One region of the Nocardioides panzhihuensis genome, then DNA from elsewhere that is predicted to be linked to it. Evidence: riboswitches for the same ligand, from Rfam matches in the RefSeq annotation. Region 1 holds a riboswitch; the other holds the start of a gene.
The links. A riboswitch is a leader RNA that binds a small molecule or an ion and turns the genes downstream of it on or off. The one in region 1 is predicted to bind cobalamin.
Positions count from the first base shown of each region.

Region 1 (7,051 bases):
CCCGATCCTCGGCTTCGAGCAGGGTCACACCGTCAGCATGAGCGGCAGTTGGACCATCACCGGTCTGACGATCACGAATCCGTGATCGACCGTCACAGGCACCACCCACGAGCCGAGCGAAAACTTGTCACGCGCATGACATGTTTTCGCTCGGCTCCAGGCCCAACCTTTCCTCGATCACAGGGGGCGCGAGAGCGCTACCCGCACCCACGGACAATGCTCGCGAGTTCGGTCAAGGCGTCGATCCGATGAGTTGCCCGCGAGAGATCCTGGGGCGCGGTGAAGCTGTTGCGTACGACCGCACAGTCGATGCCCGCGGCAACTGCCGACGCGAGACCTCGGGACGAGTCCTCGACGACGAGCGTCTCGTCCTGGGCCGCACCGAACCGCTTCAGCCCGGCCAGGTAGGGCTCCGGGTGCGGCTTGGGATGGATGATGTCGAAGTCGGCCCGCTTCGCCGTCGTCATGATCGCCATCCGGGCGTACCGCGACGGCTCGGCGATCGCGTCGACTATTCCGTGCGCAGGAGACCGTGGCTCACCGTCCGCCCTTACGCCACTTTCTGGCCGAAAGTGGCGTAAGACTGGCCTTCCCGCCTTGATCCGACCGCCTACTTGAATCTCTCCTCGTGCACCACCGTCGAGAGCGCGGAGCGGTGGCGCCAGCCGAAGCGCTCCAGGTCGGGGACGTCGGGGAGGTCAGCGACGGGGCCGACGCAGAGCCAGGCGACGGGACGTACGTGGTCGGGCAGGCCGACCAGGTCGCGCAGGAACTCCTCGCGGTAGAAGCTGACCCAGCCGACGCCGAGACCTTCGGCGGTGGCGGCGAGCCAGAGGTTCTGGATGGCGAGGACGGTCGAGTAGAGGCCGGCGTCGGCGATCGCGTGGCGGCCGAGGACGTGGGAGCCGCCGCGGGTCGGGTCGTAACCGACGACCACACCCAGGCCCGACTCGCAGATCCCCTCGATCTTGATCTTCGAGAACGTCTCGGACCGCTCCCCCGCCAGTGAGGACGCGAAGACCTCTCGCTCGGTGGCGACGTGCTCACGGAACGTACGCAGGGTCTCGGCCGAGCGCACCAGCACGAAGTCCCACGGCTGGGTCATCCCGACGCTCGGCGCCGCGTGCGCGGCCGACAGCACCCGCTGGAGCACCTCGGGGTCGACCGGTCCGCCGGTGAACTCCGCACGGGTGTCGCGGCGGCGGTTGATCGCGTCGTACAGGTCCATCAGGCACGCTCCCGGGCCGCGTCGTAGAGGAACGACTCGCCCCCGTCGCGGGCCAGCGCGGGCCCGGCCAGGATGACTGCGGCCTGCCGCAGGCCCGCGTCCTCGACCGCCTCGGCGATCGTCGCCACCGTCCCGCGCAACACCAGCTCGTCGGGCTGGCTGGCGCGGTAGACGACCACGACCGGGCACTGTGGTCCGTAGTAGGGCAGCAGCTCGGCCATCAGCTCGCGGGTGCGCCGGATCGCGAGGTGGAGCACGAGGGTGGCACCGGTCGCGGCGTACGCGGCCAGCGACTCCCCTTCCGGCATCGCCGTCGACCGGGCCTGGGTGCGGGTGAGCACCACCGACTGGGCCACCAACGGCACGGTCAGCTCCCGACCCACCAGTGCGGCGGCCGCCGCGTAGGCCGGTACACCGGGAGTCACGTCCCACGGCACCTCGGCAGCATCGAGCCGCCGGGTCTGCTCGGCGACGGCCGAGTAGACCGACGGGTCGCCGGAGACCAGACGGACGACCTGCTTGCCGCCGCGGTGTGCGGCGACGATCGCGGCGACGATCTGGTCCAGGTCCAGCTTCTGGGTGTCGACCAGCTCGGCCTCGGGGCTGCAGTGCGCCAGCACCTCGGGGTCCAGGTAGGTGCCCGGATAGAGCACCACGTCAGCGGCGGCGAGCATCCTCGTCGCGCGGACGGTGAGCAGGTCGGCCGCGCCGGGGCCGGCTCCGACGAAGTGGACGGTCTGGTCGGTCACCTGACGTACCTCGGCGTCCAGACCTGTCCGGCCGCGGTCACCCGCGTCGAGCTCGCGCCCACGATGACCAGGCACTTCATGTCGATCGAGGCCGGGTCGAGCTCGCCGAGGGTGGTCACGGTCAGCGACTCCTCGGCCCGCCCGACGTCGCGGCCGACGACCACGACGGTGTCGGGCTCGCGGTGCTCCAGGAGTACGTCGCGGGCGGTGCCGATCTGCTCGGTGCGCGAGCGCGAGGCCGGGTTGTAGATGGCCAGTACGAGGTCGGCGGCGGCCACCGCGCGCAGCCGCTCCTCGACGACCGGCCACGGCTTGAGCCGGTCAGAGAGCGACATCACCGCGAAGTCGGCACCGACCGGCGCGCCCGCCCGCGCGGCCACCGCCTGGACGGCGCTGACCCCGGGCAGCACCCGGATGCGTACGTCGGCATAGGCCGCGTCCTCGGCGGCCTCGAAGACGGCCGACGCCATCCCGAAGACCCCGGCGTCACCGCCGGAGACGACGGCCACCTTCTCCCCCGCCTTCGCCAGGTCCAGGGCGTGCCGGGCCCGGTCTACCTCGACCGTGTTGCCCGAAGCGTGTCGCTGCAGGCCCTCGCGCTGGGGCACCCGGTTGACGTAGGGCGCGTAGCCGACGACGTGGCCGACCTCGGCCAGGGCGGCTGAGACCTCGGGGGTGAGCCATCCATCCGGTCCCGGCCCAAGTCCGACGACGAGCACCTCCCCGGAGACCGGGTCTGTCGAGACGCCCCCGCGCGTCGCCTCGACAGACTCGGCAGACTCAGCCGCCGCCCAGGCCCCCGTCGGTCGAGCCGCCGGAGCCGCTAGGCGGAGGCGTGTCGAGACCAACAGGGTCGAATCGAGCGCAGAGGGGACTGTGTTGGTCTCGACACGCTCGCTGGCGCTCGCGGCTCGACCAGCGGTGGTGGCGGTGGCTCGACCGACGGTGGCGGCGGGGACGGCGGAGGCGGTGGCGGCGGGGGCGGCGGAGGTCCGGCCGGCGGAGGTCGGGGCGGTGTCGCCGGGGACGACGATGAGGGAGAAGTAGGGCACCGAGGACGGGTCGACGTCGGCCACCGGGAGCCAGCGCTCCTCGGGCTGCGAGGCACGCTCGACGTACCAGGCGCCGTCCAGCCGTCCGGCAGCCGCGAGCGCGGAGCGGACCGCGGGGAAGGTGCGGCCGAGCTTCATGATGATGGCGGCCTCGGTGTCGGCGAGGCGTCGGGCGAGCTCGGGCTCGGGCAGTGTACCGGGCAGGACGGTGAGGACGTCGGTCTGACGCACGAGCGGCGTCGAGACGGCGGCGGTGGCGGCCGCGAAGGCGGGTACGCCCGGCACCACCTCGGTCGGGTAGATCTCCTTGAACCGGTCGTGGAGATACATCGAGGAGCCGTAGAAGAGCGGGTCGCCCTCGGCGAGCAGGACCACGTCGCGGCCGGCGTCGAGGTGGGCCGAGAGCCGGACCGCGCAGGACTCGTAGAACTCGGCCATCGCTCCGACGTAACCGCCCGGGTGCGAGGTGGTCCCGGTCGTGACCGGGTAGCGCAGCTCCTCCTCGATCGCGTCGGCGGGGATCAGCGAGGACGCGATCCGGCGGGCGTGGGACTGCTTGCGCACGCCCGCGTGGTAGGCGACGACCGGCGCCACGCCGATCAGCCGGGCGGCCTTGAGGGTGATCAGCTCGGGGTCGCCCGGGCCGATGCCGACGACGCTGAACCGGCCGCGTACCTCGGTGGTCATTCCTGCTCCTGGGCGAGTGCGTTGAGGGCGGACGAGGTCATCGCGGAGCCGCCGCGGCGGCCGCGGACGGTGACGAAGGGGATGTCGATCCCGTGCTCGTCGGCGAAGGCGGCCAGCGCCTCCTTGGACTCGGCGGCGCCGATGAAGCCGACCGGGCAGCCGACGATCGCGGCCGGCCGCGGACCGCCGTCGAGGATCATCTCGAGCAGGTGGAAGAGCGCCGTCGGGGCGTTGCCGATGGCGACCACGGCACCTTCCAGGTAGGACTCCCACAGCGACAGCGCGGCCGCGGTGCGGGTGGTCCCCCACTCCCGGGCGAGCGCCGGGACCCGGTCGTCGCCGAGCATGCAGAGCACCTCGTTGTCGCGCGGTAGCCGGCTGCGGGTGACCCCGGTCGCGACCATCGTCGCGTCGCACAGGATCGGGGCACCGGCCTCCAGCGCACCCCGCGCGGCCTTCACCAGGTCGGGGTGGATGACCAGGTCGGAGGCGAGATCGACCTGCCCGCTGCCGTGGATCATCCGCACCGCGAGCCGCTCGGCGTCGGCCGGCACCGCGGAGAGGTCGGCCTCTCGCCGAATGGTCGCGAAGGAGTCGACGTAGATCGCCGGGCCCTGGTCGATGTAGTCGTAACGCCGGGTCGGGCGCAGCCGCGGTGAGGGTACGAGCACGCCGTGCCACGGTGTCACCACGACGGCCGGGGCCTGCTCCGCCAGCGCCTCGATCGCGGCTCGGTCCAGGGCTCCGTCAGGGGCAGGGATGTGCTCGCCGCCGGGCACGAACCCGAAGGCGAGTGGATCGATGGGCGGCGGGACTCGCGGGTCGGGTTCAGAGGTCTCGACAAGCTCGACCTCCGCTTGCTGGAGCTCGGCGACGTGCCAGGGCGCCGAGGGGCCCTCACCGCGTACGTCCAGGAAGCGCGAGGCGAGCGCGACCAGCCGGGGCGCGGCCTCGGTGATCGGTACGACGGGCCCCCACGCCTCGCCGACCCGGAGCTGAGCCTCGGTGGCGGACAGCGCGACCAGGCCGAGGTCGCACTCGCGCGAGACCAGGTCGCCGCGACCGTCGTCGAGCACGAAGAGGAACCGTCCCGGGAGCGCGGCCAGGCGGGACGAGCCGCACAGCAGCCGGTCCAGCGACGCGGCGACGCCGCGCAGGTCGGCCCGGCCCCCGGCGATCCCGGTCTGCGGGGAGACCATCACGTTGCGTACGAGCTCGTGGGTCTGCGCCGGCACCAGGCCGGTCGCCTTCAGCGCGGTGAGCACCTCACCCGGGAGGGCTCCGTCGACCGAGGGGAGGCCGCGGACCTGCAGGTTCGCGCGGCCGGTGAGATAGACCTTGCCGTCGCCGTGGCGCTCGGCGACGGAGACGAGCGAGAGCAGCGCCGACGAGGAGACGGACCCGCCGATCAGGCGCAGCCGCACCAGCAGGCCGTCCTCTGCCGGCCACGGACGGCCGACTCCCGGGCACCGGTCGGTTCGGACTCGCGTCATCGGGACACCTGCTCTGCGTCATGTGCCCTTGCGCGGGGCACGTGGTGACCTGGCGGCGGGCGCCGCCAGAGCCAGCAGGTCTTCGGACTCGGAATCGATCGGAGCGGAGCGCCTTCCCGGAGCCAGGCTCCAGTGACTGCTCCCCCGAAGAAGAGCGTGCCCCGCCCGTCATCCTCACCGCTGCGCGTCAGTCCCGGACTTGCACCGGGTTCCCTGACCCCATCAGGCATGGAGTACGACTGGCAGGGCGAGACTACCCACTTGGGGACATCGCGACGAATTGCTCGCTGTCAGGCCGGGGTCTGTGGCAATCTTCGGCTACTCGGAATCTGCTCCGCGTCCTCCCACAGATGGAGTCTCCCGTGACCGGATCGGCCAACCGGCAGCTGTTCGTTCTCGTGACCGTCTCATCGCTCACGTTCGGCCTCGCCGGGTGCGCCTCGAGCTCGGAGTCGAAGGTCTCGATCGGCCTGGTGGTCCCGGCCTCCGGGGTGCACGAGTCGATCGGCACCGACATGACCCGTGGCTTCGACCTCTACCTCGACCAGCACGACGGGAGGCTCGGCGGCAGGCTTGTGGACGTCGTCGAGGCCGACGAGGGCAACCACGTGCAGACCGGGGTCGCCGCGGTCGCCAAGCTGATCGAGGAGGACGAGGTCCATGCGGTCGTCGGGCTGGTCGGCTCGGAGACGGCGCTCGCGGCCAAGTCCGTCGCGACCGCCAACGAGACGCCGCTGATCGTCACCGGCGCCGGGGCCGACCGGTTCGCCGACGGCTCCGACTATCTGTGGCGGACGTCCTCGACCAACTCGGGCCTGGGCGGCTCGCTCGGGAAGGCGGTCGCCGTCGACACCGACCGGGGCTCGGCGTACGTCATCGCCTCCGACGACGCCACCGGGCACGAGCTCGCCGACAGCTTCATGATCGCCGTCGAGGCGTCGGGCGGGACCATCTCGGGCCAGGGATACACGTCGTCCGGCACGTCCCGGGAGTGGTCCGGCCTCTTCGACGAGGCCGCGAAGTCGGGCGCGGACGCCATCTACGCCGCCTATGCCGGCAAGCAGGCGGAGGCGTTCGTGCGGGCCTACCGCGGGTCCCGCACGGCTCGGAAGATCCCGCTCTACGGTCCCGGCTTCCTCACCGAGGGCGACGTCCTGACCACGTTGGCCGGCGCCGCCACCGGGGTGCGGACCGCGCTGCACTACAGCGCCGCGACGGACTCGCTGGCCAACGCCGCCTTCGTGCTGGACTACCGCGAGGCGTACGACGCCGCTCCGACGGTCTACGCGGTGCAGGCCTACGACGCGGCGGCTGCACTCGACAAGGCTCTCGCGCTCTCCGACGACGTCGACCGCAACGAGATCGCCGACTCCCTCGGGTCGGTCGGCACCATCGCCAGCCCGCGTGGGAACTGGTCCTTCGACCCCAAGAACAACCCGGACCAGCCCTACTTCCTGCGCGTGGTCAAGGGCGGCCCCGACGGCCACCGCAACGTGGTGCTGCGCAAGATCGGCTCGACCAGCGATTGAGCTCGGCTAGCTGCGCGCTAGCTGGTCGCTAGCTGGTCGCTAGCTGGTCGCCAGGTGCAGCGCGAGACCGAGCCCGGCGAGCCCGACCAGCCAGCGCAGCGGACGCTCGGGCGCGACCCGGACGATCCCGGGGCCGAGGAAGCCGCCGATCACCGCCCCCAGCCCCAAGGCGATCGCGGCAGGCCAGTCGACAGGAGCGAAGAAGACGTACGCGATCGCCGCGGTGCCGTTGGCGACGCCGGTCGCGACGTTCTTGACGGCGTTGGTGATCGCGAGCGCCTCGGCGCGCTCGAGCACGAGAACGGCCAGCGCG
Region 1 covers NZ_JACBZR010000001.1:3,632,578-3,639,628, forward strand. The annotation lists gene BJ988_RS17240 (hypothetical protein) at 1-85, shown strand, start outside; gene BJ988_RS17245 (HAD family hydrolase) at 198-467, opposite strand; gene bluB (5,6-dimethylbenzimidazole synthase) at 611-1,228, opposite strand; gene cobM (precorrin-4 C(11)-methyltransferase) at 1,228-1,977, opposite strand; gene cobJ (precorrin-3B C(17)-methyltransferase) at 1,974-3,716, opposite strand; gene BJ988_RS17265 (precorrin-8X methylmutase) at 3,713-4,321, opposite strand; partial or broken gene BJ988_RS30550 (nitrite reductase) at 5,021-5,209, opposite strand; cobalamin riboswitch at 5,266-5,467, opposite strand; gene BJ988_RS17275 (ABC transporter substrate-binding protein) at 5,572-6,738, shown strand; gene BJ988_RS17280 (TSUP family transporter) at 6,778-7,051, opposite strand, start outside.

Region 2 (7,051 bases), 2.7 Mb from region 1:
GATCATCCGAGTGTCGATCCCGCCCGCGGAGAGCTCGCTCAGCAGCACCATCAGCATCAGCGGCAGCAACGCGAGGAAGATGAACGGCGGCTGCACCCGCTCGTAGCCGTGGAGCAGCAGCGGCCAGGCGAACATCATCAGGCCGGCCACGGAGATGATCGCGAGCAGGACCGCCGTGCGGGGCGAGAACCGGATCATCCCTCGCCCACCGCCTCGACGATCTCGCGCACGTGCAGCCATCCCGGGCCGAAGACCTTGCTCACCTGGGGTGCGAACGCGGGCGACTCGGCGGTCACGCTGCGTACGTCACCGGCGGAGACCACCTCGCCCTCCGCGAGCACCACCACATCGTCGGCTGCCTCGGCGACGAACTCCACGTCGTGGGTCGCCACCAGCACCGCCTTGCCCGCAGCGGTGAGCTCGCGAAGGATCTCGGCCAGCGCGTGCTTGGCGGCGTAGTCGAGGCCACGGGTGGGCTCGTCGAGGAGCACGACCGGCGGGTCAGCGCTCAGGATCAGAGACAGTGCGAGCGCGAGGCGCTGGCCCTCAGAGAGGTCGCGCGGGTGCTGGTCGTCGGGGATACCGGGGACCAGGCTGTCCAGGATCTCCCGGGTCCGCGGGCCGCCCGCGTCGCACTCCTCGGCGACCGTCTCCAGGTAGAGCAGGTCTGCCGCGGTCTGCGGAAGCAGCCCGACGAGGGTGCGTCGGGCGTCGGGATCGAGGGTCGCGGGGTCCTTGCCGTCCACGGCCACCGATCCGGCAAGCCGCTTCTGGGTCCCCTGCAGCGTCCACAGCAGCGTCGACTTGCCCGACCCGTTGCGTCCCATCAGCGCCGTCACCCGCCCCGCGGGCAGCTCGAACGAGACGTCGTGCAGGACCGGCGTACGTCCTCGGGTCACGGTGAGACCCGAACTTCTCAGGCTTTTGCTGCGCTTCTCTGGCGTTGCAACGCCTGAGAAGCGCAGCCCTGAGAAATTGGTAGAGGGCCGGTCAACCGGGTATTCCAACCCCCGCGCCCGCCGCCTCGCATCCCGCACAGTCAGCGGCAGCGGCGACCAGCCGAGCTCGCGTCCGAGCTCGACGAGCGGCGGCACGATGGGCGAGGTCTCCAGGATGTCGGCGGGGTCGCCGACGGCGACGGAACCGTCGCCGACGAGGAGCGCGATCCGGTCGGCGAACGGCACGACCCGCTCGAGACGGTGCTCGGCGACGACGACGGAGGTGCCGAGGTCGTGGACGAGCCGCGTGATGGTGGCGAGCACGTCCTCGGCGGCGGTCGGGTCGAGGGCGGATGTCGGCTCGTCGAGCACGACGACCCGCGGGTGGGTGGTCAGCACCGAGCCGATCGCGACGCGCTGCTGCTGCCCGCCCGAGAGCGTACGCAGCGACCGCTGCCGCAGCTCGGCGATCCCGAGGAGGTCGAGGGTCTCCTCGACCCGGCGCCGCATGGTCGCCGGCGCGAGCCCGAGCTGCTCCATCCCGTAGGCGAGCTCCTCCTCGACCGTGTCCGTGACGAAGCCGGCCACCGGGTCCTGCCCGACGTAGCCGATGATCCCGGCGCGTTCGCGCGGCGGCGTACGGATGATCGAGGTGCCGTCGAGCAGCAGGTCCCCTTCCAGCGCACCGCCGGAGAAGCGCGGCACCAGGCCGGCGAGGACGCCGAGCAGCGTCGACTTCCCGGACCCGGTCGGGCCGGAGACGAGCAGCAGCTCGCCCTCCTCGATGGTGAGGTCGACGTCCTTGAGCACGTGCTCGGAGGAGTCCGGCGGGGTGAAGGTGATCCTTCGCAGCTCGATCATGCGGTTGCCTCCTCCTGGACGAGTGATGCCGGAACCGGTGCGGCGACGACCGGGACCAGTCCGATGAGCACGCCTGCCAGCGCGGTCAGCGTGACCCCCGGGACGGCGCTCACCCCTGGATAGGCGATCGGGACCTGGTCGCGGGCGATCCACCAGCCCGCCGCGCCGACCGCGACCCCGCTCAGCGCCACCACGACCTCCGGCCAGCGCCACCGGTCGGGCCGGTAGACGGTCCGCGTCACCCGGCGGCCGGCGAGCCTCAGCCCTCCGGCCGCGGCCCCGGCGCCGAGCACCAGCATGGTGGCGGCCAGCCAGCCGGGCGTGGTGCCGTCCAGGACCGCGTAGACGCCGACGCAGAGGCCGACGAGGGAGACCAGCATGAGCGCCGAGGTGATCCGCCTGGTGAGGGCCGGGATCCCGGCGGTGCGGCCGTAACCGCGCGTGTCCATCCCGGCCGCCAGCGCCATCGACCGCTCCAGGGCATCCTCGAGCACCGGGACGAGGAAGCGGCGCAGCCGCTTGACCTTTCCGGTCGCACCGGAGCGCAGCCGTTGCGCGGCGCGCACCCGCTGGACCGACTCGGCCAGCTGGGGCAGCACGGTCACCGCGACCACGACGGCGGTGCCGACCTCGTAGAGAGCCGGCGGCAGCGAACGGAGCAGTCGCTTCGGGTTCGCCAGCGCGTTGGCCGCGCCGACGCAGATCACGATCGCACCCAGCCGCATCCCGTCGTAGAGGCCGGCCAGCAACGCCTCTCGGGTGAGCGGGCCGAGCAGCCGGATCCCCAGCACCCAGTCCGGGAGCGGGATCTCCGGCAGATCGATGAGCACGTGACCCGGCACGGCACCCAGAAGCACCCGGAAGAGCACCCGGGTCACGACGATGAAGAGCGCGAGGCCGACGTAGAGCCGGAACGACCTCGCCCACGGCTGGTCGCCGCGTCGCGCGGCGACCACGACCGACACCACCCCTACCAGGAGCAGGAGCAGCAGCGGGTTGGTGGTGAACGAGGCGTACGCGGCCAGGCCGATCGCCCACACCCACCAGGCGACCGGGTGCAGATCACGCGGCAGACGCGCGACCGCGGCCCTGCGGATCACATCGCTCATCGCCGACGCCACCACACGGCACCGGCGAGAGCGAAGAGACCGAGGATGCCGACCGGCGCGACCCAGGCGGGCAGCGGCTCGGGGTCGGAGCTCGGCCGCGGCTCGGTGTTCGAGCCTGTCGAGTCCTCCGGAGATGACTCCGGCGACGGGCTTGAGGGCGCCCCCACAGCATCCCCAAGCACCGTCGCCGGAGCGGTAACGACATTGTCGTCTATCCACGTGAACGCAACACCCTGCCCGGAGGTCACGGCTATTTCGGTAACATTTCTGGAGGCGTAGCTCCAGGCGCCCGAGTCGTCGGTGATCCACAGCGACCAGTAGGCGTCAGCGGGCGGCATCTGGGCGCAGCCCGCCTCCTCCGGCCGGCCCGCGACGCGGCAGACGACGCTCGGCATCGAGGTCACGAAGGTGAGCGGATGTCCCGCCTTCTCGAAGAGATCGGCGCCGGTGTCGCCCTCCTCCGGCTGGACGCAGGCGACCTTGGGACCGCCGCCCAACGCGTTCGGCTCGACCACGACGGTCACGCCCGCGCACGGTTCCACGGCGGAGGACGCGGCTGACGATGAGACTGCGGATGAGACGGGTGCGGTGGCCCCGGCGAGGATCGCCAGGGCCACCGCTACGGACCGCAGAGTCAGCACGAGCTCTTCGCGGTCGCGTCCTTGGGCAGGAAGACCAGCGACGGCAGCGCCTGTGCGGCCGCGAGGCGGTACATCCCCTCGGACTCCTTCGTCAGCCCCTTGGTGTTGCCTTCGGTCAGCGCGGCGTCGTCGTAGGCCACCGCCCCGGCGTCGTCACCACAGGTCACGACGTGGTCGGCGACCCAGGCGGCCGCCTTCTCGGCGGCAGCGGTCTCGCCGGCACGCCCGAACGCCCATCCGGCCAGGCCGGTGGTGTTGGAGTTGGCGACGTTGCCGGTGGCTGCCTTCAGCGAGCCGTCCTCGGCCTGGGTCTCCTTCAGCCAGTCCGCGCCCGACTTGACGGCCTTCTCCGCCTCCGGGCTCGCCACCGACGACAGGGCGATCAGCGCGAACGCGGTCGCGTCGGCGTCCGGGACGGCCTTCGGGTCACCGTCGCAGGTCTGGTCGGCGGCAGCGGCGTCGGCGGTGAAGGTGACCCGGAACCAGCCCTCCTCGCACTGCTGCCCGGCCAGGAACTCCGCCGCGGCCGCGGCCTTCTTGCTCTCGGCGTTGCTCAGTGCCCACACGGCGTACGACTGGCCGATGGTGTTGGAGTAGTCGGCCGCCTCCTTGTTCTTGGTGTCGAGCTTGTCGGCGATCCGGCCGTTCTCGGCGACCGTGCCCTCGAGCTGCGTGAGCAGGCCGGGGTCGGAGGCGTCGACGTTCTGCTGGAGGACGAGCGCCTTCGCGGTGGCGCCGGCCGAGGTGACGGTGCCGAAGCCGGGCGAGGTGTAGGCGGCCTTGTTCTCCATCACGGCGTCGGTGATCGTCGCGAGCTCCTCGTCGTAGCCGCCGATCTCAGCCAGCGCGATCCCGATGTCGGCGCTGAGCCCGAAGTCGTCGGTGCCGTACTGCGCGTTGCGGGCCACACCCTTTGGCGCCTGGGCGACGAGCCAGTCGGCCACCGAGGTGGACACCTTGGCGTCGTAGGTGCTCTTCTCCCCCTCCTCGATGGCCTTGTCGCCGCAGCCGGCGAGCGAGGTGAGGGCGAGGGCGGCGGCGATGCCGCCGAAGACGGTCTTCTTCATGGTTCCTTCCGCGCTGTTCGTCGGGAAGGCACGAGGCCGACCCGCTGCGTTCCACGACAGCGTCAGGTCAGTACGCGTCCGTCGACGGGTGCTCCGGCTCGCTCAGGACACCTCGGAGTCCTGGGCCTACGGTTGCGGGTCAGCGCCGGAGTTCGACCGGCTTCCCCCACCACGGCGTGTGTTGATTGAGGCTCTGCTAATTCGGGGCAATCCTATGCCGGGCGGGCTCTGCTTGCGGGATCGCGGTTCGAGCAGTCACTCTGTCCCCATGCGCCACAGGATTCTCGGCCTTGTCGCAGCATCGATCTCGGCCACCCTTCTCGCCCTCCTCCCGACCATCCCAGCCCGGGCCGAACCGGCCCGGACATCGGTGACGTACGCCGATCTCGTCGCCATGTTCGGCGAGAAGGTCGGCGACCGGCGGACCGTCGAGACCGGCCTCCCGACCCTCAACCGCGCGATGGCCGACGCCCGGATCACCACCGCCTACCGACAGGCGGCCTACCTGACCACGCTCGCCAACGAGAGCTCGTTCCACCACGACGCCAAGGGCCGCGACAAGCGGAAGTTCACCGGCCGTGGCTACATCCAGCTGACCGGCGAGGCCAACTACACCGACGCCGGCGCCTACTTCGACATCGACCTGCGCCGCCGCCCCGAGCTGGCCAGGTCCCTGGACCACAGCGCGCCGATCTCGCGGTGGTACTGGACCGTCGCCCGCGACATCAACCCGCTCGCCGACGCCCTCGACATGGGCAAGGTCAACGCGGCGATCGGCTACCCCCGCAACAAGGCCGAGGACGCCGAGCGCTGCCGCGACTTCAAGGCCGCCCTGAAGCACCTCAACGGGTCGGTGCCCAAGGGGATCAGATGCGCCCGTCCGGCCGTCGCGGAGACGCGCGGACGGTGATGTCCGCAGAGGACGTACCGGAGGGGTACGTCACTTCCTGCCGTTGCGCCGGTCGCTGACCGCGATCGCCGAGGTGCCCTCGTCCTTGAGCTCGAACAGGTCGATCGCCTTGATCAGCTTGGTCCAGGTGGCGTAGCCGTAGTTGCGGGGGTCCTCGGAGGACTGGTTGCGGATGCGGGAGACGACGGTGCCGACCAGGGCCCAGCCGTCGTCGTCGGCGGCCGCGGCGATGGAGTTGCGCAGCAGCTGGATCAGCCTGGCGTTGCGCTTCAGCACCTGGCCCGTGGTCGCGGCGGCGGCCTGCTTGCGGGCGGGCGCTACGCCGGCCTCGGTCTCGGTCACCTCCTCGGTGTCACCGAGCTTCTCCACGACGGTGAACCGGGTGCAGGCGCTCTTGAACGGCGCCGGTGTCTTCTCCCGGCCGTAGCCGTAGACCGCGCGACCCTTCTCCCGCAGGTAGTGCACCAGCGGGGTGAAGTCGGAGTCGGAGGAGACCAGCGCGAACGCGTCCGGGATGGCCGCATGGAGCAGCTCGACCGCGTCGATCGCGAGCGCCATGTCGGAGGCGTTCTTGTGCGCGGTCAGGTCGAACTGCTGCATCGGCCGGATCGCGGCGTCGTGCAGCTCCCCGATCCAGCTCTTGAGCTCGGACTTGGTCCAGTTGCCGTAGGCCCGGCGGATCGTCACCTCGCCGTACTCGGCCAGGTCGTTGAGGATCGCGTCGATCTTGGACGCGGGAGCATTGTCCGCGTCGATGAGCAGGGCAATACGGAAGGGCTCGGTCATTCGGGACAGTCTGCCAGCCCCTGAGGCTGAGGGCGGGCTGCACCTTCCCACCACGGCTCGATTGTGCACCGCTCACGGACGCGAAACGCCCGCGCTCTCCCACCATGGCGGGAAAGCGCGGGCGATGTCGTACGTCAGGCCAGCGCGTACGTCAGGCGAGCTTCTCCAGGATCAGCTCGCGGACCCGCTTGGCGTCGGCCTTGCCACCGGTCGCCTTCATGACCGCGCCGATGAGCGCGCCGACCGCGGCCTGGTTGCCGCCGCGGATCTTCTCGGCGACCGCGGGCTGGGCGTCGATGGCCTCGTCGACAGCGGCACCGAGCGCGCCGTCGTCGGAGACCACGGCGAGGCCGCGGGCGTCGATGATCTCGGAGACGGTGCCCTCACCTGCGAGAAGACCCTCGAAGGCCTGGCGGGCCAGCTTGTCGGTCAGCGTCTTGGCGTCGACCAGCTTCTGCACCTCGGCGACCTGCACCGGGGTGACCCCGAGCTCGGCGAGCTCGACGCCACGGTCGTTGGCACTGCGGGAGAGCTCGGCCATCCACCACTTACGGGCGGCCTGTGCGGAGGCTCCTTCGGCGACCGTCGCCTCGATCAGCGACAGAGCGCCGGCGGCCCAGACGTCGCGCATCTCCAGGTCGGAGTAGCCCCACTCGACCTGCAGGCGCGCCCGCTTGTCGGCGGTGCGCTCCGGCAGGCTCGCGCGCAACTCCTCGACCCACTCACGCGACGGCGCGAC
Region 2 covers NZ_JACBZR010000001.1:916,986-924,036, reverse strand. The annotation lists gene BJ988_RS04305 (ECF transporter S component) at 1-198, opposite strand, end outside; gene BJ988_RS04300 (ABC transporter ATP-binding protein) at 195-1,799, opposite strand; gene BJ988_RS04295 (CbiQ family ECF transporter T component) at 1,796-2,908, opposite strand; gene BJ988_RS04290 (hypothetical protein) at 2,905-3,432, opposite strand; gene BJ988_RS04285 (prenyltransferase/squalene oxidase repeat-containing protein) at 3,543-4,616, opposite strand; cobalamin riboswitch at 4,683-4,821, opposite strand; gene BJ988_RS04280 (hypothetical protein) at 4,885-5,526, shown strand; gene BJ988_RS04275 (NYN domain-containing protein) at 5,557-6,312, opposite strand; gene gatB (Asp-tRNA(Asn)/Glu-tRNA(Gln) amidotransferase subunit GatB) at 6,464-7,051, opposite strand, start outside.
Region 2: linked by a shared signal. The riboswitch ahead of BJ988_RS04285 (prenyltransferase/squalene oxidase repeat-containing protein) and the one ahead of BJ988_RS30550 (nitrite reductase) in region 1 are both predicted to bind cobalamin.